One region of the Actinokineospora sp. NPDC051303 genome, then DNA from elsewhere that is predicted to be linked to it. Evidence: riboswitches for the same ligand, from Rfam matches in the RefSeq annotation. Region 1 holds a riboswitch; each other region holds the start of a gene.
The links. Region 1 has a riboswitch for S-adenosylmethionine ahead of thrC (threonine synthase). Riboswitches for the same ligand answer to the same signal wherever they lie in the genome.
Positions count from the first base shown of each region.

Region 2: another riboswitch for S-adenosylmethionine. It lies ahead of ACZ6SD_RS29310 (methionine ABC transporter ATP-binding protein); the one in region 1 lies ahead of thrC (threonine synthase).
Region 3: another riboswitch for S-adenosylmethionine. It lies ahead of ACZ6SD_RS29715 (aminotransferase class V-fold PLP-dependent enzyme); the one in region 1 lies ahead of thrC (threonine synthase).

Region 1 covers NZ_JBVJIN010000009.1:69,176-79,646, forward strand. Annotated here, with positions in the region: gene nadD (nicotinate-nucleotide adenylyltransferase) at 84-674, shown strand; gene rsfS (ribosome silencing factor) at 773-1,159, shown strand; gene ACZ6SD_RS09540 (histidine phosphatase family protein) at 1,156-1,770, shown strand; gene octT (diglucosylglycerate octanoyltransferase) at 1,773-2,507, shown strand; gene ACZ6SD_RS09550 (DegV family protein) at 2,596-3,450, shown strand; gene ACZ6SD_RS09555 (ComEA family DNA-binding protein) at 4,002-4,529, shown strand; gene ACZ6SD_RS09560 (ComEC/Rec2 family competence protein) at 4,526-6,901, shown strand; gene thrC (threonine synthase) at 7,284-8,549, opposite strand; SAM riboswitch class I at 8,561-8,691, opposite strand; gene holA (DNA polymerase III subunit delta) at 8,852-9,829, shown strand; gene ACZ6SD_RS09575 (acyl-CoA thioesterase) at 9,906-10,412, opposite strand.
Region 2 covers NZ_JBVJIN010000063.1:7,025-17,495, forward strand. Annotated here, with positions in the region: gene metG (methionine--tRNA ligase) at 1-1,312, shown strand, start outside; gene ACZ6SD_RS29295 (TatD family hydrolase) at 1,309-2,169, shown strand; gene ACZ6SD_RS29300 (transglycosylase family protein) at 2,465-3,973, shown strand; gene rsmA (16S rRNA (adenine(1518)-N(6)/adenine(1519)-N(6))-dimethyltransferase RsmA) at 4,896-5,747, shown strand; SAM riboswitch class I at 5,855-5,944, shown strand; gene ACZ6SD_RS29310 (methionine ABC transporter ATP-binding protein) at 6,145-7,155, shown strand; gene ACZ6SD_RS29315 (4-(cytidine 5'-diphospho)-2-C-methyl-D-erythritol kinase) at 7,608-8,570, shown strand; gene ACZ6SD_RS29320 (hypothetical protein) at 8,576-9,043, opposite strand; gene ACZ6SD_RS29325 (ABC-F family ATP-binding cassette domain-containing protein) at 9,211-10,471, shown strand, end outside.
Region 3 covers NZ_JBVJIN010000066.1:6,597-17,067, forward strand. Annotated here, with positions in the region: gene ACZ6SD_RS29695 (nucleoside/nucleotide kinase family protein) at 1-576, shown strand, start outside; gene ACZ6SD_RS29700 (AsnC family protein) at 677-1,666, shown strand; gene ACZ6SD_RS29705 (RluA family pseudouridine synthase) at 2,286-3,215, opposite strand; gene lspA (signal peptidase II) at 3,360-3,974, opposite strand; gene ACZ6SD_RS29715 (aminotransferase class V-fold PLP-dependent enzyme) at 4,009-5,382, opposite strand; SAM riboswitch class IV at 5,418-5,534, opposite strand; gene ACZ6SD_RS29720 (potassium/proton antiporter) at 5,600-7,081, opposite strand; gene ACZ6SD_RS29725 (DUF167 domain-containing protein) at 7,208-7,507, opposite strand; gene ACZ6SD_RS29730 (TetR/AcrR family transcriptional regulator) at 7,507-8,082, opposite strand; gene ACZ6SD_RS29735 (SRPBCC family protein) at 8,140-8,697, shown strand; gene ACZ6SD_RS29740 (hypothetical protein) at 8,880-10,471, shown strand, end outside.

The sequences.
Region 1 (10,471 bases):
CGTCGAACGCCCCCCGTCGGAGACGTCGCCCACACATCCCCGCATGCCAAGACGCGGCGCTCGCGCCGTCGTAGGCTCCGGCCATGGCGCGCCGGATAGGGATCATGGGCGGCACCTTCGACCCGGTGCACCACGGGCACCTGGTCGCCGCGAGCGAGGTGCAGGCCCGGTTCGACCTGGACGAGGTCATCTTCGTGCCGACCGGGCTGCCCTGGCAGAAGGGCGACCGGGAGGTCAGCGCCGCCGAGGACCGCTACCTGATGACGGTAGTGGCCACCGCGTCCAATCCTCGGTTCTCCGTCAGCCGGGTGGACATCGACCGCAAGGGCGTCACCTACACCGTGGACACCCTGCGTGACCTGCGCTCCACCTATCCCGACGACGAGCTGTTCTTCATCACCGGCGCGGACGCCCTGGAGCAGATCCTGTCCTGGCACCGCGTGGACGAGCTGTTCACCCTGGCCCACTTCGTCGGCGTCACCCGGCCGGGTTACCACCTCAAGGACGCGCATCTGCCCAGCGGATCGGTAAGCCTGATCGAGGTCCCGGCGATGGCGATCTCCTCGACCGATTGCCGCAAACGGGTCGCCGCCGGGGATCCGGTCTGGTATCTCGTTCCCGATGGTGTCGTCCAGTACATCTCCAAGCGCGGCCTCTACGCGCCCGAACAGTGACAGACAAGCCCCCAACCGGTCCTTCCTCGCCAACCGAGGTGCGGGCACGGGTAGTCTCGACGGGTTCAACCTATCGAGAAACCGGACTGAGGAGTGACGTGGCAGCGACGCACGACGCACGCGAACTGGCATTGGTCGCGGCCAACGCGGCCGCGGACAAGAAGGCCAGCGACGTGATCGTGCTGGACGTCTCCGACCAGCTCGTGATCACAGACTGCTTCGTGATCGCCTCCGCCGCCAACGAGCGGCAGGTAGGCGCGATCGTGGAGAACGTCGAGGACAAGATGCGCGAGGCGGGCACCAAGCCGGTTCGCCGAGAGGGCGCCCGCGAAGGCCGGTGGGTCCTGCTCGACTTCGTCGACGTCGTGGTGCACATCCAGCACGCGGAGGAGCGCTCGTTCTACGGCTTGGAGCGGCTGTGGAAGGACTGCCCCCGTATCGAGTTCGACGCGGCGCCACCCGCGGAGGAGGAGAGCGCCCCGTGACATTGCGCAGACTCGTGCTCTGGCGGCACGGGGAAACCGACTACAACGCCTCCGGACGGATGCAGGGCCACCTCGACTCCAACCTGACCGAGGTGGGGTGGAACCAGGCCCGATTCGCCGTGCCCGCGCTGGCCCGGTTCTCCCCGGACGTCATCGTGGCCTCCGACCTGCGCCGCGCGACCGACACGGCCACCGTGTTCAGCGAGGCGATCGGCGTGCCGCTGCGCATTGACAAGCGCTTGCGGGAGACGAATCTCGGCCTTTGGCAGGGCAAGACCAGCGCGGAGGTCGATGAGGGGTGGCCGGGCGGCCGCGCCCAGTGGCAGACCGACGCGACCTGGACTCCGCCTGGCGGGGAGGCCCGAATCGAGGTCGCCGCCCGGGCCACCGAAGTCGTCACCGCGCTGGACGAAGGAACCGAAGAGACCGCCGTGTTGTGCGCGCACGGCGGCCTGATAACCGCGCTTACCGGCAGCCTCTTGGGGCTGCCGGTGGTCAACTGGTGGCAGCTTGGCGGCATCAGCAACTGTCACTGGACAGTGCTGGCGCGCCGGGAGACCAGCGGCTTGGCGTGGCGCCTGATCGCGTACAACGCGGGCATCACCGGCTAGACATGTCGTCGCCAACCGTGCTGATGTTCGGCGACTCGCTGACCTTCCACGGCCCAGACGGTCCCCATCCCGCTGACGATCCCCGCCTCTGGCCGAACCTGGCCGCGGCAGCCATCGGCGGCCGCGCCGAGCTGTTCGCTGGCTTCGGCTGGACCGCCCGCGACGCGTACTGGTCGCTCGTCGGCGACCCCCGGGTGTGGGCTCAGCTTCCGCACGCCGATGTTCTGGTCCTCGCCGTCGGCGGCATGGACACGCTGCCCTCGCCTCTGCCCACTTACCTGCGGCAGGGCATCCGCTACCTGCGCCCAGACAGCTTGCGCCGTTGTGTCCGACAGACCTATCTGTCGGCTCTGCCCTGGTTGGCGCGGATAACCCGAGGCAAGCCCGTCGCGTTGCCCGCCGAGCTGACCGTCCGCTACCTCGATGAGACTCTGGTCGCCATTCGCGCCCTGCGGCCCGACCTTCCCGCCGTCGCCATCCTCCCGGGAGTGCACCGCTCCCGGGCGTACGGGTACGTCCACACGGCCCGCGACCACGCCGTGGCCGAGATCCGCCGCTGGGCGCACAGCGCGAACGTGCCCGTGCTCGACTTGGCAGAAGTCATCGGTGAGCACGTGCTCAGCGGACACGGCAATGTCGACGGCATCCACTGGGGTTGGCGGGGCCACGAACTGGCTGGCAAGGCCCTCGCGGAGGTCGTCGGGCCGCTGCTGGATCGCGCGCGGCGCGCGACGTAGTTTCCCGGCTTTGAGCAACCAGGGCGGCCCTGTGGATCGGGAATCCCACCTGCCGTGATCCACAGGACACGCCTTAGGCTTCGGCATCGTGCCGTTCGCCGTAGTCACCGACTCGACCGCGTATCTGCCGGAAGGCTTCGCCGACCGGCACGCGGTCCGGGTGGTGCCGCTCCTGGTGCGTGTGGACGATCGAGAGGGCCGCGACGGTGTCGACTTCGGCCCCGGTGAACTCGCGGAAGCGCTCACGCGGCACCGCGTGGTGACGACCTCCCGCCCCAACCCCGACGAGTTCGCCGCCGAATACCGCCGCCTTCTCGACGGCGGGGCGGATGGCGTGCTGTCCGTGCACCTGTCCCGGCGGCTCTCCGGGACGTGGGAGTCGGCTCGGGTGGCCGCTGAGGAGGTCGGTGCGGACGTGGTCCGTGTGGTCGACTCCCGCACGACCGCCATGGGCCTCGGGTTCGCCGCCCTGCGCGCCGCCGCGGTCGCGGCGGGAGGCGCTGGGGGAGCGGAGGTGGAAGCCGCCGCGGTAGAGGCGGCGGAGAACACTAAGAGCTTCTTCATTGTTGAGACGTTGGAGTATCTGCGTCGCGGAGGACGGATCGGTGCGGCCGCCGCCCTCCTGGGCACAGCGTTGTCCATGAAACCCGTTCTCCATGTCCACAATGGCGAGATAGTGCCGTTGGAGAAAGTGCGCACGACCAGCCGGGCGTTGGCCCGCTTGGTGGACCTTGCCGTGGCCGCGGCGGGCGACGAGCCGGTCCAACTGGCGGTGCACCACCTCGCCGCCCCCGATCGCGCCGCTGAACTCGCCACCCGCTTGGACGAGCGCATTCCGCGGTCCGCTGGTTGCGTGGTTTCCGAGTTGGGCGCCGTCATCGGCGCGCACACCGGCCCCGGAGTTCTCGGCGTTGTACTCTGCCCTGGCCGTTTTGACAACTGAGTTATCCACATAGGACGGAGTTGTCCACAGGCGACGGAGACGCCTACCCACGGCCTTGATTCGTCCCTAGCGTTGGTGCTATGCCACAGATCAACGCCACTCGCGCAGCTCAGATGGACGCCGTCCTGGCCCGGTTGACCACCATCGCGGCCCGCCCCTGGGACGAGCCCCGACCCGAGTCGCAAAATCCGCGACAGCCTCCGGATATCGGTTTCTCCAGCGCGCCCGTTCGCCGCAGAGACCAGCCTGACCTCCTGCCAGGTCAAGAACCGCGGCCGGATTCCGAACGCCAGCAGACGCCAGCCGGGGCCATTCCGTGGCGGCGCTTCTTCACCCGCCCCGATCGAGACGTATCTGATCCATCTTTCTTGGCGCGGCCCACCAGTTCGCCTGATCCCGGATCACCGGATTCTGAGTCTCCTGAATCCGATCCCCGGGTCGAGCGAAGGTTCCCGTGGCGCCGTCCCACAGGCCATCTCATCCGCCGGTTCACCCCGCACAGCCCGCCTGATCGACGCCGGGTTCCGATTCCGCTCATCGCGGGCTTGACCGTGGTCGTCGCGGTGGTCGCCGGGTTTGTCGCTCTTTCCGACTCCCCGGTAAAAGAGGTGCCGCCCAATTTGGCCGCTGCCACCGTCGACCAGGCCAACCCAAGTCCGAGTGTCGCGGCCGAGGTTGTGGTCGACGTCGTCGGCAAGGTCGGGAGCCCAGGTATCCGGTCGCTCCCGGATGGGGCGCGGGTCGTGGACGCGCTCCGGGCCAGCGGCGGCGCCCTGCCCGGCGCCGACCTGAGCGCGCTCAACCTCGCCCGCAAACTCGCCGACGGTGAGCAGATCCACGTCGGCGTCCCCGCACCCGTCGATGCCCAGACCGAGCAACCGGGCGCGCTCGTCAACCTCAACTCGGCGTCCTTGGCGCAGCTGGACACCTTGCCCGGGGTGGGCAGCGTCACCGCCCAACGCATCCTCGACTGGCGCACGCGCCACGGCCAGTTCACCAAGGTCGACCAGCTCCATGAGATCGAGGGCATCGGCCCGGCCCGGTTCACGACCCTGCGCGATCTCGTCACGGTCCGATGAACCAGCCGCCACCCGACCCGAGACCGCACGACTGGCGGCTGTTGTCCGGCGCGCTGGCGGTGTGGCTGTCCGCGCTGCTGGGACTGCTCGTGCACTGGTCGCTGACGGTGGTCGTCGGCTGCCTCGCGGCTCTAGCCGGGGCCGCCCACACTCGACGCCGTGAGCGCCGCGGGCGCGAGTCCGCGCGCGATGGGCCCGTTCGGCTGGCCGCCGGTGTGCCGCTGTTCGTCTGCGGCGTGCTCGCCGTGTGGCCGGTCGCCGCGCGGATCCACGAGGCCGCGGCGGACCCGCTCCGGGCGGAGGCGGCCCGCGGCGCGGCGGCCCGTCTCCAGGTCGAGGTCGTCGAACGGCCCAAACCTGTGCGCGCGGCCGGATTCGGCGGCCTGCCGTCCGGGGTGCGCTCGGTCGTCGTGCCCGCCGTTGTGGCGCCCTCCGGGACCCGGATCCTGATTCTGGCCCCGGTGGACCGGTGGGCGGCATTGCTGCCCGGTCAGCGGGCCGTGGCCGAGGGCACGCTCGCCCCGGCGGAGGGCGGCACGCTCACCGTGGCCGTGCTTCGCGCCCGGGGGTCACCGGCGTCCGTCGGCGACGCGCCCGCCTGGCAACGGGCCGCCCACGCGCTCCGCGCGGGCCTCCGGCAGGCGTCGGGCGTGCTCGAACCCGAGTCCGCCGGGCTGCTGCCCGCGCTCGTCGTCGGTGACAAGGACGGCATGTCCACCACGGTCGAGGACGAGTTCCGCGTCGCCGGGATGTCCCATTTGCTGGCGGTCAGCGGGGCTAACCTCGCCATTGTCTGCGTCGCCGTTCTCTACCTGTTGCGGTTGGTCAGGATAGGGCCGCGAGGGTCGGCGGCCGGTGCGCTGTGCGCGCTCGTCGGATACGTGATCCTGGCCGGTCCGGAACCCAGTGTTCTGCGGGCCGGGGTCATGGGCGCGGTCGGCCTGCTCGCCCTCGCTCTCGGGCGGGAACGGTCCGCGTTGCCCGCCCTCGGAGCGGCGGTGATCGTGCTCGTCGTGCACGACCCGGCGATGGCCGTCGCCTTCGGGTTCGTGCTGTCGGTGCTGGCCACCGGTGCGCTGGTCCTGCTCGCGCCGAGGTGGACGCGGCGGCTCACGCGGCGTGGCGTTCCCCGGATCGTGGCCGAGGCGCTCGCCGTGCCCGCGGCGGCGCACCTGGTGACGGCGCCGGTCGTGGCCGGGATGAGCGGTCAGGTCAGCCTCGTCGCGGTGGCGGCGAACCTGGCCGCCGCTCCGGTCGTCGCGCCCGCGACGGTCCTCGGGGTGCTGGCCGCGTTGGTGATGCCGGTCCTGCCGTGGCTCGCGGAGTGGCTGGCGCGCCTTGCCGGTCCCGAAGTCGGGTGGCTGGTCGCGGTCGGCCGGACCGCGGCCGGGATGCCGGGAGCGGCCCTCGACTGGCCCGCGGGGTGGTGGGGCGGGGCGGCGCTGCTCCTGACAGCCGTCGGGTTGGCTGTGGCGATGCGGCGGCGCACGGCGCGGTTGGTGGTCGGGTTGGGGCTCACCGCTGTTCTGCTGGTGGTGATTCCGGTCCGGGTCATCGCTCCGGGCTGGCCGCCGTCCGGTTGGGCCGCGGTCGCGTGTGACGTCGGTCAAGGGGACGCGATCGCACTGTCCACAGCGGACCCTGACAGGGCGGTGCTGGTCGACACCGGCCCCGAATCGGCTCCGACACGCGAGTGCCTGGACCGGCTAGGGGTCGACCGGATTCCTCTGGTGATCCTCAGCCATCTGCACGCGGACCATGTGGGCGGCCTGTCGGCGGTCTTATCCGGCCACGCGGTCGGCGCTGTCGCGGTCGGTCCCGGGCGGGCGCCTGCGTGGGCCTGGCGGCAGGTGCGCGAGGAAGTGGCCGACGCCGGGGTCCCGCTCGTGCAGTTGACGGCTGGGCAGCGACTGAGCTGGCCGGGCCTTGCCGTGGAAGTCCTTGCCCCACAAACGAAGGAGGATGAGCCTGCCGAACCGGACGGCACACAGATCAACAACCGCTCGGTGGTGCTCCGGGCCACCACCCGGGCTGGACGGCTGCTGCTCACCGGGGACATCGAACTCGCCGCTCAGGCCGACCTGCTGACCGCGGGCGTCGACCTGTCCGCCGACATCGTCAAGGTCCCGCACCACGGAAGTCGATACACCGCGCCGGAGTTCCTCGCGGCCACCGGTGCGCGGGTGGCGTTGGTCAGTGTGGGCGCTGGCAACCGCTACGGCCATCCGAGCCCGCGCACGTTGGGAAGCCTTACCCAGAAAGGAGTTCTAATTGTCCGAACCGACACCGGAGGCGATTGCGCGGTAGTCGAGGACGGGGGGAGGCCCGCCGCGATGGTGCGCGGCGAGCCCAGATCCCCTCCTGGCCGCTGAATCTCGGCGGGCCAGCGGCTTCGCCACGCCACCGCCCTTGGCGCGGCCGGGAACGCTGCCGGGGAACTGAATCTCGCCGGGGAACCGAACCTGCTGGGTACTGAATCTTCCTGGGGACCTGAACCTGTTGGGGGTGCTGAATCCTGCTGGGGACCTGAACCTGCCGGGGAACTGAACCTGCCGGGAACTGAAACCTGCTGGGAACTGGGCCGGCTGGGCGCTGAACCCGATCCGATGGCTGAGAACTTCGGGCGGGTGATCGGCCGCGCCCTGACTCGTGGGCGACAAGGCGCTGTCCGGGGAGTTGGGCTGGGTGTGCGGTGTGTGGAACGGCAGTGGCCGCACCCCGCCCGGGGTGCGGCCACTGGACACGCGTCGTGGGTCAGCCGCGGCCGAGGACCTCGCGGACGGCGGCGGCGGTCGGCGGGATGGTGGCGCGCGGGCCGATGTGGTCCTGGACCGCGTCGAGGGTCTTGAGGCCGTCGCCGGTGATGAGGAGGACGGTTTCGGCGTCGGGGTCGATCTGGCCGCTCTCGATGAGCTTCTTCGCCGTGGCGACGGTCACGCCGCCTGCGGTCTCGGCGAAGATGCCCTCGGTGCGGGCCAGCAGGCGGATGCCCTCGACGACCTCGGCGTCGGTGACGTCCTCGACCGCGCCGCCCGTGCGGCGGACCGAGTCGAGCACGTACGGGCCGTCGGCGGGGGCGCCGATCGCCAGCGAGCGGGCGATGGTGTCCGGCTTGACCGGGCGGATCACGTCGTGGCCGGACTTGAACGCCGAGGAGACCGGGGAGCAGCCGGTGGCCTGCGCGCCGAACACGCGGTACGGCGTCGGCTCGACCAGGCCCAGCTCGCCCAGCTCGCGGAACGCCTTGTCGACCTTGGTCAGCTGGGAGCCGGACGCGACCGGCACCACGATCTGCCGCGGGAGCCGCCAGCCGAGCTGCTCGGCGACCTCGTAGCCCAGGGTCTTGGAGCCTTCCGCGTAGTACGGGCGGACGTTGACGTTCACGAACGCCCAGTTCTCGTGCTCGGCGGCCAGCTCGGTGGCGAGCCGGTTGACATCGTCGTAGTTGCCGTCGACGGCGATCAGCGCGCCGTCGTAGACCGCCGTGGTCAGGATCTTCGCCCGCTCCAGCGACGACGGGATCAGCACGACCGAGTCCCAGCCCGCGCGGGCCGCCGCCGCGGCGACCGCGTTGGCGAGGTTGCCGGTGGACGGGCAGGCCAGCACGCTGAAGCCGAGCTGGCGGGCGGCGGCGAGCGCGACCGCGACGACGCGGTCCTTGAACGAGTGCGTGGGGTTGCCGGTGTCGTCCTTGACCCACAGCGACTTCACGCCGAGCGCAGCGGCGAGGCGGTCGGCCTTGACCAGCCGGGTCATGCCCGGGTCGGTGTTGGGGTGGGCGGCGACGTCGCTGGGGACCGGCAGCAGCCCCCGGTAGCGCCAAATCGACTGGGGTCCCGCTTCGATGTCAGCCCGAGTGATGTTGCCGAACTCGTAGGCGACCTCAAGCGGGCCGAAACACTCGGCGCAGGCGAACTCGGCGGCGAGTGGGATCTGGTGGCCGCATTCGCGGCAGGAGAGCGCCCGGGCGGGGCCGAGGTCGTAAGCGCTGGTCTGCTGGACGTCAACGGTCGATGTCATCGCGAGGTATCTCCTCATCTATCCCGCTGCGCGGGTCGGAATTGGCACCGTGGTCGTCCGCCTCCTCGCGATGAGGAAGTGACGCGTAACGCCGGTTGCCGGGGCTTCTTCGGGCCGATCCCTCTGCCCCTCTGGATGAGCGGTATTCAGTTGTGGTCCGAGCGCGCCGAAGCGGGCCCGCGACTTGCCCGCCACGCTACGGCACCATGAACGCGATCGGCCAGTCCCCTGTCCAGTATTCGAGAGCGGAGCCTGTTCGTCTGCTCACTTGGGTGCGGCGCGGCCATGGGAGGATCGCGGGCGTGAACTCGCCCGCGGTCACGCCAGCCCCGCTGCAACTCGTGCTCGGGGAAGAGGAGTTGCTGGTCGAGCGCGCCATCCGCGCCGCGCTCGACACCGCCCGGCTCGCCGACCCCGCCGCCGACCTGACCCGGCTCCGGGTGGCTGATCTCACAGGCCCTGAGCTGGCCGAACTCGTCAGCCCCTCGCTGTTCGCCGAGGGGCGGGTGATCGTCCTCGACGCCGCCCACGAGGCGACCCAGGACATCGCGGCGCTGGTCGTGTCCTACGCCAAGGCGCCCGCGGACGGGATCGTGCTGGTCGTGGTGCACAACGGCGGCGGACGCAAGGCGGGCAAGGACATCGTGGCCGCTATGCGCAAGGCGGGCGCGGTGGTCACCGAGTGCGCCAAGATCACCAAAGCGTCGGAGCGGGAGGCGTTTGTCCGCAACGAGATCCGCCGGGCGGGCGGCAAGACCGATCCGGCCGCGGTGGCCGCGCTCATCGACTCCGTCGGCTCCGACCTGCGGGAACTCGCCGCGGCGGCGGGCCAGCTCGTCGCCGACACCGGGGGATCGGTGACCGAGGAGGCGGTCCGGCGGTACCACCGCGGGCGCGCCGACGTCACCGGGTTCGCCGTCGCCGAGAAGGCCGTGACGGGGGACCTGGCGGGGGCGATGGAGGCGCTGCGCTGGGCCATGAACCTCGGCGTTCCGCACGTCCTGGTCGCCGACGCGCTCGCCGACGCCGTGCGGACCGTGGCCAGGGTCGCTGGCGCGGGCCGCGCCGACCCGTTCCGGCTGGCAGGCGAGTTGGGGATGCCCGCGTGGAAGGTGAAGAAGGCGCTGGGCCAGGCCCGAGGCTGGAAGCCCGCGGGCCTCGCGGAGGCCATGCGCGTGGTGGCCGAGGTGAACGCCGACGTCAAGGGCGTCGCGGCGGACGCGGACTACGCCCTGGAACGGGCAGTGCTGCGACTCGCCCACGCGCACCGGCGAGACTGACCGCGTTCCTTCGCCTGCTCAGGGCGTTCACGCGGGGTGAGGTGGAAGCTGGGGCCGCTTTCGTGGGGCGCGGGCGTCAGTGGGGTGCGGTGCGGCTTTCCAGGATCTCGGCTCGCTTGGCGAGACGGTGGTGGCGGCGGATCTCCGCTTCTCGGAGGCGGCGCTCGTCTTCCGGGGTTTCGGGTAAGACCGGGGGGACGGCGCGCGGTTGGCCCGTCCTGTCCACCGCCACGAACACCAGGTAGGCCGTCGCCACCTGGGTCGGCGGGACGCCCGCCCGGTCCCACGGCTCGGCCAGGACCCGGACGCCGACCTCCATCGAGGAGCGGCCTGCCCAGTTGACCTGGGCGTGGGCGTGCACGAGGTCGCCGACCCGAACCGGGTGCAGGAAGGTCATGTCGTCCATCGCCGCGGTCACGGCGGGCCCGCCGGAATGGCGTTGGGCCACCGCGCCCGCCACGTCGTCGACCAGCTTCATGATGACGCCGCCGTGGACGGTGCCCAGGAGGTTGGTGTCCAGGGCGGTCATGATGTGCGAGAGCGAGGTCCTCGCCGCTGAGGTGGGTTTGGGCTCCAGGTCCATGCGACGAGTCTTATGCACACGGCAGCGGCGCCGCCCACCCGGAGGTGGACGGCGCCGCT
Region 2 (10,471 bases), on a different contig from region 1:
CGGCAACCAGCTCGACCCGATCGACCTGAAGAACCCGCGCTCGCGGATCAACGGCGAGACGCCGAAGTTCGTCGAGACCGAGCACCTGTTCCTCGACTTGCCCGCGTTCGCCGAGACGATGGGCTCCTGGCTGTCGACCAAGACCGAGTGGCGGCCGAACGTCCTGAAGTTCAGCCAGAACCTGCTCGGCGACATGCGCCCCCGGGCGATCACCCGCGACCTCGACTGGGGCGTCCCGGTCCCGCTCGACGGCTGGCGCGACGCGCCGATGAAGCGGTTCTACGTCTGGTTCGACGCGGTCATCGGCTACCTGTCGGCCAGCGTCGAGTGGGCGCGGCGCACCGGCGACGCGGACGCCTGGAAGGAGTTCTGGACCGACCCTGCCCAGGCCTACTACTTCATGGGCAAGGACAACATCGTCTTCCACTCGCTGATCTGGCCGTCGCTGCTGCTGGGCCAGAACGGCGCGGGCGACAAGGGCGGCCAGCCGGGGGCCTTCGGCACTTTGAACCTGCCCACCGAAGTCGTCTCCAGCGAGTTCCTGACCATGAGCGGGTCGAAGTTCTCCACCTCGCGCGGCACCGTGATCTACGTGCGGGACTTCCTCAAGCAGTTCGGCCCGGACACCCTGCGGTACTTCATTTCCGTTGCGGGACCGGAAAACCAGGACACCGACTTCACCTGGGACGAGTTCGTCCGCCGCACCAACTTCGAGCTGGCCAACGAGTGGGGCAACCTGGTCAACCGCTCGGTGTCCATGGCGCACAAGAACGTCGGAGCCGTGCCGCGCCCGACCGCGCCGACCGCGGCCGACGAACAGCTCAAAGCGCTGGCGCGGGCCGCGTTCGACACCGTCGGGGAAAACCTGCGCCGGTCGCGGTTCAAGCTCGCCGCGAGCGAGGCGATGCGGGTCGTCGGCGCGGCCAACAAGTACCTCTCCGACGAGGAGCCCTGGAAGCGCAAGGACGACCCGGAGCGCCGCGACACCATCCTGCACACCGCGCTGCAGGTCGTCTCGGACGCGAACACGCTGCTCACCCCGTTCCTGCCGCACTCGGCGCAGAAGGTGCACGAGCTGCTCGGCGGCAAGGGCGTGTGGGCGGCGCAGCCGGAGCTGCGCGAGGTGGACGACCTGGACGAGCCGTCGCGCCGCTACCCGATCCTGACTGGCGACTACGCCGACGAGGCGGCCCGCTGGGAGTCGGTCGACATCGAGGTGGGCCGTCCGCTGGACAAGCCCGCCCCGCTGTTCGCCAAGCTCGACGCCGAGCTGGGCGAGACCGGCCCCGACTGGGCGCCGATCGAGAAGTGACCCCGCGCAAAGGCGAGCGACCACCGGCGCCGGAACGCCTTCCGGCGCCGGTGGTCGACGCGCACACGCACCTGGACGCCTGCGGCGCCAAGGATTCCGCCGATGTGTCCACAATGCTCGACCGGGCGAACGCGGCGGGCGTCGACCGGGTGATCACCGTCGCCGACGACCTCGCCGCCGCGCGCTGGGCCGCCGAGGCGTCCACTTGGGACGATCGGGTGTTCGCCGCGGTCGCGGTGCACCCGACGCGCACCGCCGAGTTCTCCGACGCGGACAAGGCCGTCATCGAGGACCTGGCGCGACAGCCGCGCGTCGTCGCGGTGGGCGAGACCGGGCTCGACTACTACTGGGACTACTCGCCGCCCGCCGCCCAGCAGGACGCGTTCCGCTGGCACATCGACCTGGCCAAGCGGGTCGGCAAGCCGCTGATGATCCACGACCGGGACGCGCACGCCGACATCCTCCAGATCCTCACCGAAGAGGGGTCACCCGAAACGGTTGTGTTCCACTGCTTTTCCGGTGATCTCGATTTCGCCCGAAGGTGTGTCGATCGCGGTTATGTCCTGTCCTTCGCGGGCCCGGTGACCTTCCGCAACGCCGCGCCGCTGCGCGAAGCCGCCGCGTTCGTTCCCCCGGGCCAGCTGCTCGTGGAGACCGATGCGCCCTATCTCACACCGCATCCCTTCCGCGGCAGGCCGAACGAGCCCTACTGCGTGGCCTACACCGTGCGAGACCTCGCTGACCTGCGCGGCGTCGGCGTCGCCGAGTTCGCCGCCGATGTCTCCGCCACCGCCGACCGGGTGTTTCGGTTGCGGGCCGTGACATCCGACCATTCGAGCGGTGATCGATTGCGATGAACGGGTGGCGGATTAGGCGACTTGGTGGTGTGACAGGACTCACGAGTTCGCCGGATGTGTTTGCGCAACCCCAGCCGTCTCGTTACTGTCCCGTGACCGTACGACTTTGGGGATCATGCCCCGAGTCAACCCGGAGCAAGTCAGTACACGTCGGGGTGGCTGGCTGCGGGTCGTCGGAACACACGAAAGCGCGAGACCGCGCCAAGCGGACGGAGGAGTGGATGTTCCCAGCGCGGCTGAGACCAATCCACGGCGTCCGCGGTGCGGATTTCCGCCTTCTGGAGGAATCGACCCTGTGAGCGGTAAACAGATCGGCGGTCTCGACCGCCCCCGGCACGACGGCTTCGCCGACACCGACTGGTTCAACCCGGTCAACTCGGGCACCGCGACCGGCACGGCCGTCCTGGACGACGACTTCCGGGCCTGGCGGTCCGAGTTCCCGGACTACGACTACGACGCCGGTTTCTCCGCGTCGCTGAGCATCACCGACCACGACGTCCGCCACGCGCTCGGCCCGCAGGCCGACGAGATCATGGCTTTCGCGGGCGTCGACGTCGACGAGTTGATCCGGCTCATCAACGCCGAGACCACTGTTCTCCCCGTGCTTCCCGCGCTGCCCGACGAGGTCAGCGGACCGAAGCGGCTCAAGGTCGAAGACGACAAGCCCGCGCCCGGCCTGATCACCGCCGTCAAGCGCTGGAAGTCCACCTTCCTCAAGGCCACCATCGCCGCGGTCCTGGTCACCCTGACCGGCGGCGGCGCGGCGGCCATCGCGATGAACAACACGGTGACCGTCGACGTCGACGGCCACACCCGCGAGGTCAACACCTACGCCGACACCGTGGGCGAGATCCTTGAGGAAGAGGGCATCGAGGTCGGCCAGCACGACTCGCTGAGCCCCTCCCCGTCCGCCGAGATCGGCGACGACGGCAAGATCGTCCTCCAGCGCGGCCGCCAACTCCAGCTCACCGTCGACGGCGAGCAGCGCGGCCACTGGGTCCGCGCCACCACCGTCGGCGAGGCCCTCCGCCAGGTCAACGCCCCCGTCGCGGGCGCCTGGATCTCCGCGGGCGACGACGCGCAGGTGCCCCTGGAGGGCATGGCCGTCGAGATCAAGACCCCGAAGAACGTCACCCTGTTCGACGGCGGCAACGCCCCCACCCAGCTGACCACCACCGCGGTCACCGTCCAGGAGTTGCTGGACGAGCACAACCTGGCCCTCGGCCCCCAGGACGCGGTCCTCCCCGGCGCCGACCTGAAACTCACCACCGGCGCCGAGATTCGCATCAGCCGCACCGGCGTGACAGTGATCAACCAGGCCGAGCCGGTCGAGCCCCCCCTCCAGACCGTCGAAGATCCGGAACTGGCCAAGGGCAAGGAACAGGTAGTCGACCCCGGCACCCCCGGCGAGCGCATCGCCACCTACCGCATCACCGAGAAAAACGGCAAGGTCGTCAAGCGCGAGGAAATCGGCTCCAAGGAAACCCGCGCCCCCCTGCCCAGGATCGTCAAGATCGGCACCAAGCAGCCCCCCCAGCCCCTGATCTCCGACGGCGCGGTGTGGGACCGTCTGGCCCAGTGCGAGGCCACCGGCAACTGGGCCATCAACACCGGCAACGGCTACTACGGCGGCCTCCAGTTCAACAAGAGCACCTGGGACGCCTACGGCGGCGACCAGTACGCCGCCTACCCCCACCAGGCCACCCGCGAACAACAAATAGCCATCGCCACCAAAGTCCGCGACGCCCGCGACGGTTACAGCGCCTGGCCGCACTGCTCCAGCAAACTCGGCCTCCCCCGCTAACCCACCCCCGAACCGCAGGCCCCACCACAAAGCTCGCCCCCCAAGCACCCGACCGTGCCCAGTGATCGCGAGTTATCCACAGGCAAGATCATTCTCACCTGAATTGTCACCCTGCCCCGGTAGACTGGAGCAGGGCCCGGCCCCCAGGGTGGGTGGGGTTTTTGTTGTGGGGCGTGGGGCGGCGAAAGCGGTCGTTGAGGTCGGTGGTTGGCGCTGTCGGGTGCTCCTTGTGGGGCCTGCTGGCCGGGAGCGCACCGCCGGTCTGGCAGGCCGAGCGGTCGCGTCCCGCCTATCAAGCCTGCCGGGGTTGGCCCGAGTGCTTGTCAGGAACGGGTTTGCCCCCGTCAGGTGCCCGATAGCAAGGGGCAGCACACCCGAGCGCCCGCCCCCTGCCCGTCGGCCCACCACCCCCGCGAGGCAGTGTCCAGGCCCACCCAGTGCTTGACGAGGTGGAGCAGAAAACCCGCTCTCCTGCCAGGCTGAACCCGGGCTCGCCAGGTTCTCGATGGCGCGGAGGCAGCGAACCCGCCGTCCTGCCAACCACACCCACCCCTGCCAGGCACTCGATGGCGCGGAACGAGCAACAGCGAACCAGCCCCCCACGAAGCCGAACCGACGCCCGCGAAGTGCTCGATGGGGTAGACCGAGCGGCGAACCCGCCCCCCACGAAGCCGCACCCGAGCCTGTCAGGTGCTCGATGGGGTGGAGTGGTTTCTTTGGGGGTGAAGGAAGATCCCTAAACTCGCCGTGGTCGTGGGGCCGAAGGCTCCCCACCCGTCTTTCCCACGACGGGATCTTCCTTCGTAGGGGCCCCAAAGAAACCACTCCACCCCATCGAGCAAACCCACCAACCCAGCCACCCCAGGAACCCAGAGCAACCCCACCAACCCCTCCGAAACCCCCCGCCCCGTACGCTCTGCCAGTGACTGGATCGGCGCTGCTTGGCCCTGCTGACGTGCGAAGGCTCGCCGCCGAGTTGGACGTCCGCCCAACCAAGAAGCTGGGCCAGAACTTCGTCCACGACCCCAACACAGTCCGCCGAATCGTCACCGCCGCGGCCCTGCAGCCCGACGACACCGTGCTCGAAGTAGGCCCAGGTCTGGGTTCCCTGACCCTCGCCCTACTCCCAGCCTGCGCCAACGTCGTGGCAGTGGAGATCGACCCAGTCCTAGCCGCCCGCCTCCCCGCGACCGTGCGAGACCGCGCCCCCGACCTAGCCGACCGCCTCACCGTCGTCACCGCGGACGCCATGCGCGTCACCGCCAGCGAACTCAACGAGCCGACCGCACTCGTCGCGAACCTGCCCTACAACGTCGCCGTCCCCGTCGTTCTGCACTTGCTCGCCGAGTTGCCTTCGCTGCGCACGGTGCTGGTCATGGTCCAAGCGGAGGTGGCCGACCGGATGGCCGCCGCGCCCGGTGGCAAGGTCTACGGAATCCCCAGCGTCAAGGTCGCCTGGTTCGCCGAAGCGCGCCGGGTGGCCACGATTTCCCGGTCGGTCTTCTGGCCGGTGCCCAACGTCGATTCGGCGCTGGTGTCGATGACCCGCCGTGAGTCTCCCGCGGCCGACCGGCAGGCGGTGTTCGCCGTTGTCGACGCCGCGTTCGCGCAGCGGCGCAAGACCCTGCGGGCCGCGCTGGCGGACTGGGCCGGGTCGGCGGCGCGGGCGGAGGCGGTGCTCGTCGCGGCCGGGGTCGACCCGGGGGAGCGGGGCGAGCAATTGTCGGTAGGGGAGTTCGTCCGAATCGCGCAAGCGGCTGCTCACCTGGCGTAAGCGAACCCCCAAACATTACTCCTGATGTGTGATGTGCGGAACGTCGGGCTCGATCTTCGGGGTCCGCGCTTGCTTTTGAGCAGCTTGGTCAGGTCTACTCTGTAAGCATTCCATCCCGAGCGGCTGAGAGACCTGGCTCGTTGACGCCGCAGCAACCACCCATCGTGGGCAGGTGCTACCGCCAGGAACGATGGAGGAGTGAGAGCGGATGCGGATCCTCACCACCCGACGGGTCATCGACCAGTGCAAGCGATCCGTCACCGCATGTCGTCTGATGCGCGTAGCAAGCTGACTTCGAGCAACACGTCTTCTTAACCCCCCTGTTCGTCAGTCCCGGATCGTCCCTTGTGGACGAAGCCGTCCTATCGGCCTGCCGTGCGCCGCGTTGGAGTAGATCGTGATCACCGTTGAGAACCTGAGCAAGTCCTTCCTGGGCGACACCGGCCCGGTCGTCGCGCTTGAGGACGTCACGTTGGACGTGCCCACGGGCACGATCACCGGCGTCGTCGGCCCGTCCGGCTCGGGCAAGTCGACCCTCGCCCGCCTCGTCGCCCTCCAAGAACGCCCCGACAGCGGCGTGATCAGGGTCGACGGTTTCAACACCGCCGCCCTCGACCCCCGCAGGCTCCGCGCCGCCCGCAGGCGCATCGGCGTCGTGCGCCACGGCGACCTGCTTCCGCAGCGCACCGCCGCGGGCAACATCGCCCTCCCCCTTGAGCAGGCGGGCGTCGACGGCCCGCAGCGCCGCGAGAAGGTCGGCGCCCTGCTCGACCTCATCGGCCTCACCGACAAGGCCGCCTTCTACCCCGACGCCCTCACCCCCGGCCAGCAGGCCAGGGTCGCGGTGGCCCGCGCCCTGGTCGGCGACCCGGGCCTGCTCCTCGCCGACGACCCCACCAAGGACCTGGACCCCGACGCCGAGGCGGGCGTCCTGACCGTCCTGGACCGCGCCCGCGCCGAGCTGGGCTCCACGGTCCTGGTGGTCACCGGCGACGCGGGCGTGGTCCGCCGCATCGCCGACGACGTGGCCCTTCTCGACGGCGGTCGCGTCCAGGAGAGCGGCCACCTGCTGTCGCTGGTGCAGGACCCCGACAGCCAGGTCGCCCAGACCCTGCTCCCCGCGATCGACGCCCCCAAGTCCGCCCAGGCCCGCCACGACCGCCTGGCGGAGGTGGTGCTCGTGGGCTTCGCCGCCGTCGGCGCCCTCCTCCCGGAGGCCACCACCCGCTTCGGCGCCACCATCGCCGTGGTCGGCGGCGGCCTGACCCGCATCGGCGAAACCCCAGTGGCCCGCTTCCTCCTGGGCGTCTCCGGCTCCCACGCCGACCAAGCCCTGGCCTGGATCGGCGAACGCGGCGGCCTGGTGCGCCAGCGCGCCACCGGCCCCCAGGGCATCGTCGCGGCCTGACCCGCGCGTGTGGTTCACCGCCCGCCCACCCCTGAGGTCGGGCGGGCGGTGAAGCCGTGCCGCGACGCCAGACCTCGGCAGGCACCCCCGCCAACCACTCGAACGCGCTCAAGATCGCGAGTTATCCACAGGCGCGGCGCACCCTCTTCCCCGCGCTGACCTGCGCCGATAGACTGGAGCAGGGCCCGGCCCCCAGGGCGGGTGGGGTTTGTTGTGGGGGCGGTGGGGGCGGCGAAAGAAGGGCTCTCGGGGCGGATTCGGGCGTTGTGCGCTTGGGTCGGTCCGATGGTTTCCCTGAGGAGAAGAAAAGTCGTCCGGCTGGCTCTGGCCGTAGGGTCCCGCCCGTCTTCCCGTGGGGGATCGTTCGCCGTAGTGGCCCAAAGAAACGAAGAGTCCCGGCCCACTAACAGGTGCCATCAGAGCACCCGCGGCCACGGCCGTAGGCTGGTCAGGTGCTCGCTGTCGTGCCTGCCCCGGTGACCGTTCGTGTGCCGTCCAAGGTGAACCTGCACCTCGCCGTGGGCGATGTGCGCCCGGACGGCTATCACGAGCTGTCCACCGTCTTCCAGGCGCTGTCGCTGACCGATGAGGTCACCGTGGCCGTCGCCGACGAGCCGGGGGTCGAGGTGCACGGCGAAGGGGCTGACGCGGTGCCCACCGGGGCGAGCAACCTGGCCTGGCGTGCCGTGCAGGAGCTGGCCCGGCACGTGGGTCGCGACGCGGACGAGCCCAAGGTCCGCATCGTCATCCGCAAGGGCATCCCGGTCGCCGGGGGCATGGCCGGTGGCAGCGCCGACGCCGCGGCCACTCTGGTGGGGTTGGCTTCGCTGTGGCGGCTGGACATCGGCCGTGACGAGCTGGCGCAGGTGGCCGGGCGGCTGGGCAGCGACGTGCCGTTCGTGCTGCACGGCGGCACCGCGTTGGGCACCGGCCGGGGTGAGCAGCTGGTGCCGGTGCTGGCCCGGCACACCTACCACTGGGTTCTGGCCTTCGACCGGCGCGGCCTGTCGACGCCCAAGGTCTACACCGAGCTTGACCGCCTCCGCGCCGAGGGCGACCCGCCGCGCATCGGCGAGGTCGAGCCCCTGCTGGCGGCCCTGGCCTCCGGCGACCCCCGCCAGCTTGCCCTGCTGTTGGGCAACGACCTGCAGCCCGCCGCCGTGTCGCTGCGCCCGGGCCTGCGCCGCACCCTGCGCGCGGGCGTCACCGCTGGCGCGCTCGCGGGCGTCGTCTCCGGCTCCGGCCCCACCTGCGCGTTCCTCTGCGAAGACGGCGACGCGGCCCTGCGCGTGGCGGCCGAGCTGTCCGGAGCAGGCGTCTGCCGCACCGTCCGCGTCGCCCACGGCCCAGTCCCCGGCGCCCGCGTGATCGGCGACGACACCCCCCGCTCGACACCCCCCGAGGTCCACGCCTAGCCACGTCAGGGCGACCGCACCCAGGTCGCACACCCGGACGTGCTGATCAATTCGCCCGCGTTGATCGTGATCGTGGACGGCCCCTTGTCGATCCCCAGGTCCAAGATGTCCGTGCCGTCACCGCTCTTGCGAGTCCACCTGCAGCCCACCAAATTCGTTCCGGAGGGGCCCGCCGACTTGTACTTGCCCGGCTGGACGTCGACGGCGACCTCGTGGGTGCCCTCACCGAACTCGGTTCGAGGCCCCGACGCGACAGGCGCCGCCGTTTCCTCGGGCGGTTCCGCGACGGTGACGGTCGTCGTGGAAACCTCGGGTGGTTCCGTGACGGTGACCGTCGTGGTGGACACCTCCGTCACCGTGGCCGCGGTGACGCTCTCCCGGGACGCGGACCCGACGACCGCGCCGACCGCGACGACCACGGCCAGGGCGACCGCTCCCGCCGTGGCCCACGGCCAACCCCGCCACTGGTCCACGACGACTCCTCAACAACGCGCTGGTGGATGACCATCCAGAGGTCGTTCGCGCCTCGACCCGCGTTACCCAGGGCGGCGGGGATGCGCCGGTCGTCCCGGCCCGGGAGCGACCTGCCTATGCTGCTTGGGCACGGCCGGTCCCTTGATCTCAACGAAAGTGCGGGTAGATGGCCAACCTGGTCAACCTGGAGAACGTCAGCAAGAGCTACGGCGTGCGCCCGTTGCTCGACCAGGTGTCCCTGGGCGTCGGGGAAGGCGACCGGATCGGGGTGGTCGGGCTCAACGGTGGGGGCAAGACCACGCTGTTGGAGGTGTTGGCGGGGATCGAGGCCGCGGACAGCGGGCGGGTCAGCCGGAACCGGGATCTGCGGATGGCTGTGGTCACCCAGCGCACCGAGTTGCCCGCGGGGTCGACCGCGCGGCATGCGGTGCTGGACCCGTTGGGGATCACCGAGGAGCACCAGTGGGCGGCTGACGCGCGGGCGCGGTCGATCCTGGAGGGGCTGGAGATCATCAATCTGGGGTTGGACAACCCGGTCGACACGATGTCCGGTGGTGAGCGGCGGCGGGTCGCGTTGGCGGCTGCGCTGGTGCAGGAACTCGACCTCGTGGTGTTGGACGAGCCGACCAACCATCTCGACGTCGAGGGGGTGCGGTGGCTGGCCGATCACCTGCTCGCCCGGCGGACCGCGCTGGTGGTCGTGACGCACGACCGGTGGTTCCTCGACACGGTGTGCACCCGGACGTGGGAGGTCGTGGGTGGCCGGGTCGAGCAGTACGAGGGCGGGTACGCGGACTGGATCTACGCGCGCGCCGAGCGGGGGCGGCTGGCGGACACGCTGGAGGAGAAGCGGCGGAACCTGGCGCGCAAGGAGCTCGCGTGGCTGCGGCGCGGCGCCCCGGCGCGCACGTCCAAGCCGAGGTACCGGATCGAGGCCGCGGAGGCGCTGATCTCCGATGTTCCGCCGCCGCGCGACAACGTGGAGCTGGTGGCGTTCGCCAAGCGCAGGCTGGGCAAGACCGTCCTCGAACTGGAGGATGTGTCGGTCTTCGCCGGAGACAAGCCGATCCTCGACCACGAGACGTGGCGCATCGGCCCGGGGGACCGGGTGGGCCTGGTCGGGGTCAACGGGTCGGGCAAGACCACGGTGCTGCGGCTGCTCGCGGGCGACACCGAACCGGCGGGCGGCAAACGCGTGCAGGGGCAGACGGTGCGGCTGGCGCACCTCACCCAGGAGCTTCAGGAGCTGCCCGCCGAGCAGCGGCTGCTGGAGGCCGTCGAGGAAATCGCGCGCCGCGTCACCCTCGGCAAGCAGGAGCTGTCCGCCTCGCAGCTCGCTGAGCGGTTCGGGTTCCCGGCGAACCGGCAGTGGACGCCGATCGGCGACCTGTCCGGCGGTGAGCGCCGCCGGTTGCAGCTCGCCCGGC
Region 3 (10,471 bases), on a different contig from region 1:
GCGCGGGAGCGCGCGGGGTGGACGCGGGTGATCGTCGACGGCGCCCCGCCCACCGAGCCGGGGGCGCTCGCCGACGCGCTCGGCGAGCGGTTGCGGGTGCTCGGGCGGCCGGTGCTGCGGGTCTCGGCCGCGGACTTCCTGCGGCCAGCGTCGCTGCGTTTCGAGCGTGGCAGGCATGACGCCGACGCCCGCTACGAGACCTGGTTGGACGAGGGCGCGCTGCGCCGCGAGGTGCTCGGCCCGCTCGGCCCCGGCGGGTCGGGCCGGGCGCTGCCCGCGCTGTGGGACGCGGCGACCGACCGCGCCACCCGGGCGGAGTACGTCGCCCTCGGCGCGGGCGGCGTCCTCCTGCTCGACGGCGAGTTGCTGCTCGGCCGCGGCCTGCCGCACGAGCTGTCCGCGCACCTGTGGCTGTCCGCCCCCGCGCTGGCCCGGCGGCTGCCCGCAGACGAGCACTGGGCGCTGCCCGCGTTCGCCCGCTACGACGCCGAGGTCCGCCCCCTGCACACCGCCGACGCGGGCGTGCGCGCCGACGACCCCCGGCACCTCGCGCTGCTGGACGACGCCCCGGTGTGAGGTCGCGCTCCGTGCGGATTCGATCACCGAAACCGATCTTGCCCGTGTCGAGTCCCGGCTTCCGCCGCGAGCCGCCCGCCAACCGGGTAGCGTGCGGCCCGTGGTCGTGACGGATCCGGTTGATGCCCGCCTACTCGGTGTGGTCGCCGAAATGGGCAGGGCAGCGGTGCACGAGGTGGCCGCGAGGCTGGGCATGGACCCCCGGGAAGTGGCCTCGCGGCTGGTCGCCCTGTCCGGCGCGGGCCTCCCCCTCCTCGTCGGCGTCGAATGCGATCCCAACGGCGTCCGCGCCGCACTGGCCAGGACACCCGCACCCCCCTCTTACGGCGTGCAGGGCACCCCCTCCGGCGTCTACCCGCCACCCCCCGGCCCCCAGAGCGGCGGCTACCAGCCCCAGCAGGCGCAGTACCCCCCGCAGCAGCAACAGAACTTCGCCCACCACCCTCCCAGCGGCCCATACCAGGTGCGCACCGGCCCACCCAGCCAGCCTTTCCCCACCCCCGCGGGCCCACCCAGCCAACCCATTCCCCAGCCCCACCCCGCTCCCCCCGCGAACGAGCCGATCAGCACCTGGGGCCCACCCGGCAGCGCCTCCTGGGCCCGTGGCGACCAGCCCCCGGCCCTGGCCGTCGACCGCACCCAGCCGACAACCCGGATGAACACCCCCACCCGCCAGGGCAAGGTCGGCACCACCCTGGAAACCTCGGGCCTGGAAGGCGAACGCCTCTCCGTCCAACTGGTGGAGGTAGTAGACCCCGCCGACTACTTGTTCACCGCCGCCGGCTACCGCCTCCAACCAGGCGAGCGGTCGATAGTGGTGCACACGGAGTTGACCAACCGAGGCACAGTCCCGTTCAGCACCCTGCCTGACCTCTACCTGGTCCTGGTCACCCCGGACGGCCAAACAATCTCCAAGGCCCCAGTCTCTCTATCCTCACGCCCCCCACACCGAATAGGCGTGGCCCCCGGCGAGACAGCAGGCGGACACACGGTTTACGTGGTCCCAGAAGACATAGTGGTCACCTCAGTCCGCTGGAGCCCCCGCCCAGACGAGGAATCCCTAACCCTCACCTGGACAGTCGAGAACTGAGAACCAGCGACGCTGGCTGGCCCCCCTCCTGCCAGGCAGCACCGCCCCTGCCATGCACTGGTGAGAGCGGAACAGCGAACCCACGCTCCTGCCAACCGAACCCGGCCCTGCCAGGTGCCCGGTGGTGCAGACCGAACAGCGAACCCGAGCATCTGCCAACCGCTGCCCGGTCCTGCCAGGTGCTCGATGGGGTGGAGTGGTTTCTTCGGGGGAGAAGGAAGATCGCTAAGCTGGCTCCGCACGTGTGAGGCCGAAGGCATCCCACCCGTCTTTCACACGGCGATCTTCCTTCGTAGGGGCCCCGAAGAAACCACTCCACCCCATCGAGCAACCCCCACCAAGCCAAGCCCCCGAGCAAGCCCCGACTACCGCCCGAACAGCTTGCTCAGCCATCCCTTCTTAGACGGCGGCGGCGCGGCCTGAGCCTGAATAGGACTGGTAGGCGGCTCCCGGTCATAAGCGACCTCAGCCGTATCACCGCCCCCGATGACCTGAGGCGCGACCCCATCCACCAGGAACCCGCCAGTGTCCTCGTCCGGTCTATCCGTGCCGCTCATAAGCACCGCCTCTAGCCGTCGCCAAGTCAAATCCAACTTAGCCGAGGATCTCCGCACGGACCTCAGTAATCGGCGGCGAGCGTGTCCAGCGCCCCAGCGAGATCGGCCGGATACTCGCTGGTGAACTCCACCCACCGACCGTCGTCGGGATGGTGAAACCCCAGCGTGCGGGCGTGCAGCCACTGCCTGGCCAGGCCGAGGCGCTTGGCGAGGCTCGGATCGGCGCCGTAGGTCAGATCACCGACACAAGGGTGACGGAGGGCGGAGAAGTGGACCCGGATCTGGTGCGTCCGCCCGGTCTCCAGTTTGACGTCAAGCAGTGACGCGGCCCGGAACGCCTCGATCGTCTCGTAGTGGGTGACGCTGGGTTTGCCGCCCGCGACGACCGCCCACCGGTAGTCGTGGCGGGGGTGCCGGTCGATGGGCGCGTCGATGGTGCCGACGCTCGGGTCGGGGTGGCCTTGGACGAGCGCGTGGTAGCGCTTCTCGACCGTGCGCTCCTTGAAGGCGCGTTTGAGCACGGTGTACGCGTATTCGCTCTTGGCCACCACCATCACCCCGGTGGTGCCGACGTCGAGGCGGTGGACCACGCCTTGGCGCTCGGCGGCGCCGGAGGTGGAGATCCGGATGCCCGCGGCGGCCAGGCCGCCGATGACCGTTGGCCCGGTCCACCCGGGGCTGGGGTGGGCGGCGACGCCCACCGGCTTGTCGACCACGACCACGTCGTCGTCCTGGTGGATGATCTCCATGCCTTCGACGGCGATGGCGCGGACCTCGACCGGGCGGTCGGGCTCGGGGAGGGTGACCTCCAGCCAGGTCCCGGCGAGCAGTCGGTCGGATTTGCCCGCGGGCCTGCCGTCGACCAGGACGTCGCCGGACTCGGCGAGCGCGGCCACGATGGTGCGGGACAGGCCGAGCAGCTTGGACAGCCCGGCGTCGACCCGCATGCCGTCGAGGCCGTCGGGCACGGGCAGGGTGCGTGATTCGCTCATGCGGCCACCTCACAAGTTCGGTGGCTCCGCTCGCGGGCGCACTGTGTCAACGATTCGCTCGCAGGCTCGCTCATGCGGCCACCCCACAAGATCGGCGGCTCCGCACGCGGGCGCACTGGGTCGATGATTCGCTCGCGGGCTTGCTCATGCAGCGTCTCCGGCCTTGTCGCGGGTGGTGCTGCCGTCGTAGTCGCGGCCGAGGATCGCCATCAGCACGATCAGGACGCCGCCGATGGAGATGCCCGAGTCGGCGACGTTGAACACCGGGAAGAAGTCGCCGTTGGGCGCGAAGACGGAGATGAAGTCGACCACGTGCCCCTGAAACACCCCGGGCGCGCGGAAGATCCGGTCGGTGAGGTTGCCCAGCGCGCCCGCGAGCACCAGGCCCAAGCCCAGCGCCCAGCCCGTCGAGCGCAGCTTGGGCATGATCCACACGATGGCGACGACGACCCCGGCCGCGATCAGGGTGAACAGCCAGGTCATGCCGGTGGCCATGGAGAACGCGGCGCCCGCGTTGCGGACCAGTTGCAGGTAGACCGCGCCGCCGAGTACCCGGACCGGGGGCTCGCCCTCCAGCGTGGCGGTGGCGATGATCTTGGTGATCAGGTCCAGCGCGAAGACCACCATGGCCGTGGACAGCAGCAGCGCGCCCCGCCGGGGTGGCGGCTCGGCCGTGGCCTCCTGCTCAGCCGTGGCCTCCTGCTCGGTCGCCGCGTGTTCGATCTCGGTGCCGCGGTCGTCGCCACGTTCTGTGCTCACCGGCCCATTGTCCATGGTGGCCGTGCGCGGCCGGTCAGGAGACCTCGCGCAGGAACGGCGGCAGGGGGCGCGGGTCGTTGGCAGGCGTCCACCGGCCGTCCACGAGGACGTAGTCGGCGGCGGGTCCGTCGGTCACCAGCGACCGCAGCGCGGCCACGAGCCGGTCGACGTGCTCGGTTGTGGTGCCCAGCCCGATGCTGACCCGCAGCGCCCGCTGCTCCCCCGCGCCCACGCGGCCCAGGAGCCTGCGGGTGGCGATGTGGGCGCAGAACGCGCCGTCGCGGACGCCGATGCCGTGCTCGGCCGACAGGACCGCGGCGGCCAGGCCCGCCTCGACGCCGTCGATGGTGAAGCTGACGACGCCGACCCGGTCGTGCTCAGGTCCGAACAGGCTCAGCCCGCGCAGGCCGGGCACCGTGGCCAGGCCCGAGCGCAGCCTGCGCAGCAGCGCGCGCTCGTGCGCGACGATCGCGTCCCAGCCGTGCCGGGTGATCGTCTCGCAGGCGACGGCCAGCGCGTGCGCGCCGACGACGTTGGGCGAGCCAGCCTCGTGCCGCTCGGGCACCTTCGACCAGGCCACGCCGAGCCGGTCGCCCCAGTCGACCACCTGGGCGGTCGCTCCCCCGCCGACTAGGTAGGGGTCGGCGGCGTTGAGCCAGTCCGCGCGGCCGATCAGCGCGCCCGCGCCGAAGGGGGCGTAGAGCTTGTGCCCGGAGAGGGCCACGTAGTCGACGTCGAGCGCGCGGATGTCGATCGGCCGGTGCGGGGCGAGCTGCGCGGCGTCGAGCACGATCCGGGCGCCGTGCCTTCGCGCGACCTCGGCCAGCGCGGCGACCGGCCAGATTTCGCCGGTGACGTTGGACGCCGCGGTGAGCACGACCAGGCGCGGGCCGACCGCGCAGGCCGAAAGCGCGGCGTCGAGGGCGAGCACCGCGTCACCGGCGCTGGCCGGGGTCTCGATCCGGTGGACCCGGGGGCCGCGCCAGGGCAGCAGCGCCGCGTGGTGCTCGGTGTCGAACAGCACCACCGAGGTGTTCTTGGGCAGCGCCTTGGCCAGCAGGTTGAGGCTGTCGGTGGTGTTGCGGGTGAACACCACCGCGTCGCTCGGGCGGGCGCCGACGAACCGGCGCAGCACCGCGCGGGCCTGCTCGTAGACCTTGGTGCTGACCTGCGACGCGAAGCCCGCGCCGCGGTGGACGCTGGCGTACCAGGGCAGCAGCTCGTCCACCGCGTCGCGCACGGCTTCAAGACACGGCGCGCTGGCGGCGTGGTCGAGGTTGGCGTAGCCGACGCGGCGGCCGTCGACCAGCGGGACGACCAGTCGCGCGCCGACCACCGGCGGCACGGCGACAGCGGCCGTCTCCGGGGCGGTCTCGGGCGTGCGGGCCGCGGGAACAGCGAGCGTCATGGGGGCTGACCTCCAGGTCCAGGGGACCCGCGAGGGGTCCGCGCTTGCCCGTCCCGCACCGCGCGGGAGGACCAGGTCCTCACCCGGGGCACCCCACCGCGGAGGAGGGTTGCCGGCCAGCAAACCGGGGTTTGACGCTGGCGCTCGTGACCTTGCCGCAGAACATAGCCGACGCGCTGCTCAGGATCGAGCGGCAGCCCACCAGGTGAGAGCGGGCTCACTCGTCGCCGGTCTCGCCTTTCCAGCGGGCGTAGCGGCCTGCCCGGTCGACCGCGCGGATGCGGTTCTCGGTGGCCTCGCGGGCGTCCTGGGTGGTGACGACCAGGACTTGGTCGCCAACCTGCAAACGAGTGTTGGCACCTGGGGTGAACGCGCCCGTGGCCCGCGCGACCAGGCTCACCGTCGCGCCCACGGGCAGGCGCAGCTCGGACAGGTAGACGCCGTGCAGCTTCGAGCCCTGCGGGATCGTCACCTGCAACAGCTCGGCGTTGAGCTCGTCAAGGGTCGCCGCGTCGACCTCGACCTCCTTGGCGCGAGCCCCGGCGTCGAGCCCGAGCGCCTTGGCCAGCAGGCCAAGAGTGCTTCCCTGCACCAGGGTCAGCACGATCACCAGGACGAACACGGCGTCGACCAGTTGCTGCGCGCCGGGCACGCCCTGCGACAGCGGGATCATGGCCAGCACGATGGGCACCGCCCCGCGCAACCCGGCCCAGGACAGGAACACCTGTTCTCGCCAGGGGACGCGGAACGGCGTGACGGACAGCAGCACCGACAGCGGCCGGGCGACCAGCGTGATCACCGCCCCGGCCACCAGTCCGGGCACCAGCGCGTCGAGCAGCCGCGAGGGCGAGGCGAACAGTCCCAAGAGGACGAACAGGCCGATCTGCGCCAGCCAGCCCATCCCCTCGGCGAAGGACACGGTGTCCGACCGGTGCGGCAGCCGCGAGTTCCCCAGCACCAGCCCGGCGATGTAGGTGGCGAGCAGCCCGGAGGCGTGCGCGGCCTGCCCGCAGGCGAAAGCGAGCACGCACACCGCGACCGTGGCCAGCGGGTAGAGGCCGGTCGCCGGGAGCGCGGCCCGGCGCAGCGCGTGCGTGCCGAGCCAGCCGAGCCCCAGGCCGATCAGCGCGCCAGCGCCGAGTTCGTAGAGCATGGTCAGCGGCAGGCCCCAGCCGATCGGGTCGGTGGAGGCCAGCAGCACGACGGCGATGTAGCTCGGCGCGTCGTTCATGCCGCTTTCCAGCTCAAGCGAGCCGACCAGCCGCCGGGTGACCGAGAGCCTGCGCAGCACGCTGAACACCGCGGCGGCGTCGGTGGAGGCGAGCACCGCGCCCCACAGCAGGGCGAGCCGCCAGTCGAAGCCGAGAATCCAGTGCAGTCCGGCCGCGGTCAGCCCGACGCTGATCACAACCGCCACTGTGGACAGTGCGATTCCCGGCCACAGCGCGGGTTTCACCTCACCCCAGCGCGTGGTGAGGCCGCCCTCGGTGAGGATCATGACCAGGGCGGCCAAGCCGAGCGCCTGCGTCAACTCGGCGTTCTCGAACTCGATGCCCAGGCCCGCTTCGCCGACCAGGACACCGATCCCGAGGTAGAGCAGCAACGAGGGCAGTCCGAGTCGGACGGACACCCGCACCGCGAGAACGGCCAGCAGGAGAACGGCCGCGCCGATACCGAGCGCCAGGGTCAGGTCGTCCATCCCACCTCCTCCTGGCCGCGCGGCGGCCCGCATGGTGCGAGCGCCTGGTGTTGTGAGCGCATTGTCCCCTTTCAACCGGGTGGGGGCGCACTCGACAAACCGGTCACGCGCTGGGTGAGGCAATGGTCACGGCTGGTCGCCGAGCAATCGGGCCAGCGTGCGCGCGGCATTCGGCGGCACCGGGTCCAGTTCGACCACCTTGTCCCTGCCCCGTTCCCCGGCCACGATCCGCACGTCGTTGCGGCGCGCGCCGAACGCGTCGGCGAGCGCGCGGCGGACCGCTTCGTTCGCCTTGCCTTCCACCGCGGGCGCGGCGACCGCCACGACGAGCGTGTCGCCGTCGCTAGTGCTGTGGCCGGGCCACCGACCGCCGACGGCGGCGCGGCGCGCGCCCGGTTTCACCCGAACCCCGAACCGGAACACCATCAGGCGTCCACCGATTCGGTCAGCAGCACGCGCAGCACTTCGGCCACGTGCGCCCGGCGGGCCGCGGCCGACCGCGGCAGGGTTTCCGGCGCGCCCCGGCTGAGCTGGGCCTGTCCGAGGTAGACGGAGTAGGCGATCACCGCGCGCCGCCTGGCCTGGGCGCGGCCGAAGCCGTGCTGGGCGAACTGGGTCGCGAGGTACTCCACCCGCCGCTCGCCGACCCGCGCGACGGCAGCCGCGACGAGTGGATCGCTCAGCGAGGCCAGGAGCGCGAGTTCCACGTCGGCCCCCTGTTCCGGGTAGAGCACGGCGCCGAAGAGGATGCGCAGTCGCTCGGTGGGGGTCTCACCCGCTTCGGCGAGGTCGATGACCGCCTCGGTGTGCTCGCGCTCCCACCGTTCGAGGGTGGCCTGCACGAGCGCGTCGCGCGTGGCGAAATGCCAATAGACGCTGCCTTTCGTCGCGCCGACCCGCGCCGCGAGCGGTTCTACCGCGAGCGCGGCGAGTCCGCCTTCCGCGAGCGCGGAAAGCGCGATCTCGGTCCAGTCCTCTCGGGTTCGACGCTGTGCTGCCACGAATCCATACGCTAGCGTACGGGGTGAACCATACGCTTCCGTACGGAAGGTGATCTGATGATCGACAATCGGCATGAGCGCGCCCTGCCCGTCGCTCCCGCGCGCGTCGGCGCGCTGCTGGACCGGATCGCGGGCGCGGACAGCCCGCTGTGGCCGGTCGACCACTGGCCGCCGATGCTGTTCGACGCCCCGCTCGGGCCGGGCGCGACCGGCGGGCACGGCCCGGTCGGCTACACCTGCACCGCCTACCAGCCGGGCAAGATGGTCGAGTTCACCTTCACGCCGGGGATGGGCCTGCGCGGGACGCACACCTTCCTGATCCTCGACGGCCCCTCGCCAGACTCGTGCGTCCTGCGGCACATCCTGCGCGCCGAATCGCACGGCATCGGCCGTGTCACCTGGCCCCTGGCCATCCGGTGGATGCACGACGCCCTGCTCGAAGACCTGCTCGACCGCGCGGCCGCCCACGTCGGCCACCCGCCCGCCCGACCCGCGCGGTGGTCCCCTTGGGTGCGAGTGCTGCACCGGATCGCGAGCGCCCGCGCCAAGGATGACGACGGAAAAGACCCACAGGTCAGCGGCCCGCCACGACCTGATCGGGGTAACCGGCACTGACGACGTCACTCGTAAGACAGAGCATTCGCGACACAGAAAGTCACAGTGCGCACACGACCGATTACGGGTTTAGCATGGGTCGACCGCAGCGCGCGGCGGTCGACCCCCACCCTCCCGAATCACCCATCGAAGGAGGTACCGGCTCGCTCCCGTTTCTCGGGACCGCAGAGCAGGCATCCCCTATGTCCGCACACCATGTGAGCGCGGATTTCCCCGCGCCGCGCGTTTGGCATGCCGCCGAGGCCGGGGCGCGGGCGCTGCCCGCCGCCGCCCTGGCCGCCGTCACCGCGCTGCTCCGCCTGGCCGCGGGCGACGCGCCCACTCAGGCGGGCGAAGGCAGGCACCTCGCCCAGGTCTTCGCCGTCGACGCCCTCGACCGCATGCTCGACCCGTTCGTGTCGTCTCTAGCCTGGCTCCAGGTCGCCGCCTACACCACCGCCACCGACGCGTTCATCCGACACGCCACCGCGCTCAGCGCGGTCCGCGAGCCGATGGTGCTCGCCGCGACGGCCACCGGCGCGCTGCTGTGGCTGCTCGCCCGCCGGATGGGCCTGACCCGCTGGACCGCAGCGGCGGCGGTCGCGATCACGGCGCTGTCGCCGTTGGCGCTGAACCTGCAACTCGCCGTGCGGCCGGAAAACGTGGCCGTGCCGTGGGCGCTGGCCGCGCTGGCGCTGCTGTGGACCCCGCACCGGCACCGCAGGATCACCCCCGACCTGTGGGCGACGGTGTTCCTGGTCGTCGCCGTGCTCACCGCGCCGGTCACCCTCGCCCTGGTCGGCGCGGCCGCCCTGCTGGTGTGGCGGCGGGGGCGCAGGCGGCTCTCGCTCATGCTCGCCGCGCTGTTCAGCCTCGGCACCGGGATCGGCCTCGGCGCCGGGGCCGCCGTGACCGCCTTCCGGCACGCCTCCTATGGCCCCGGCCCCGGCGAGTGGCTGCGGCTGGACCCGCTGCTCGGCACGGCCGCCGTGGCCGCCGCGCTCGGCGCCCTGCTCTCCTACCGGCTGCGGCCCCTCGCTCTCGGCGTGCTCACGCTCGTCCTGCTCTCCGTCCTGCCCGACGGACCCGACACCGGAGCCCTCGCGGTCGTGGTCGCGCCTGCCGCGCTGTTGGTGGCCGCCGTGGTCGAACGCGGGCTCACGCACGGCGGCCGGGCGGGCAAGCACACCAGGACCCGGCCATTCCTGGCGCCGACCGCCGCCGTGGCGCTGACCGCCCTCGCGTTCGCCGTGCCCTCCTGGGTGAGCGGTTTGCGCGCCGCAGCCGACAGCCACACCGACCCGGTGGTCACGGCCGCGGCGACGAGGTGGCTCAGCGAGAATCTGCCGACGACTCCGGTCGTCACCGACTCCGCCACCTGGGCCGAGTTGGTGCGCGGGGGGCGGCGGCCCGAAATGGTGCTCCTCCCGGACCCGTGCGCGCGGGCTTGCGCGACGCGGTCCTGGCTGCTGGTGACCCCGACCCTGCGCATCGCCCTGCCCCACCTGCCCGCTCTGGCCGACGCGGCCGAGCACGCCGAGACCATCGCCGTCTTCGGCTCGGGCGCCGACCGCGTGGAGGTTCTGCGGCCCTCGGACGCCCAGGACGTCCCGCTCCTGACCGCCGCCCCGGAACTCCCGGACCTGCCGACGTCGCATCGCCTGACAGCGCACCGGGTCGACCTCGGCGTGCTGTCCACCCTGGCCGTCCTGCCTTGCGGCCGTCCCGTGGCGCCCGTTCCCGCCGACCAGCAGGAGACGGTCATCGTCACGGACGAGCCGGTGATCGGCCCGCT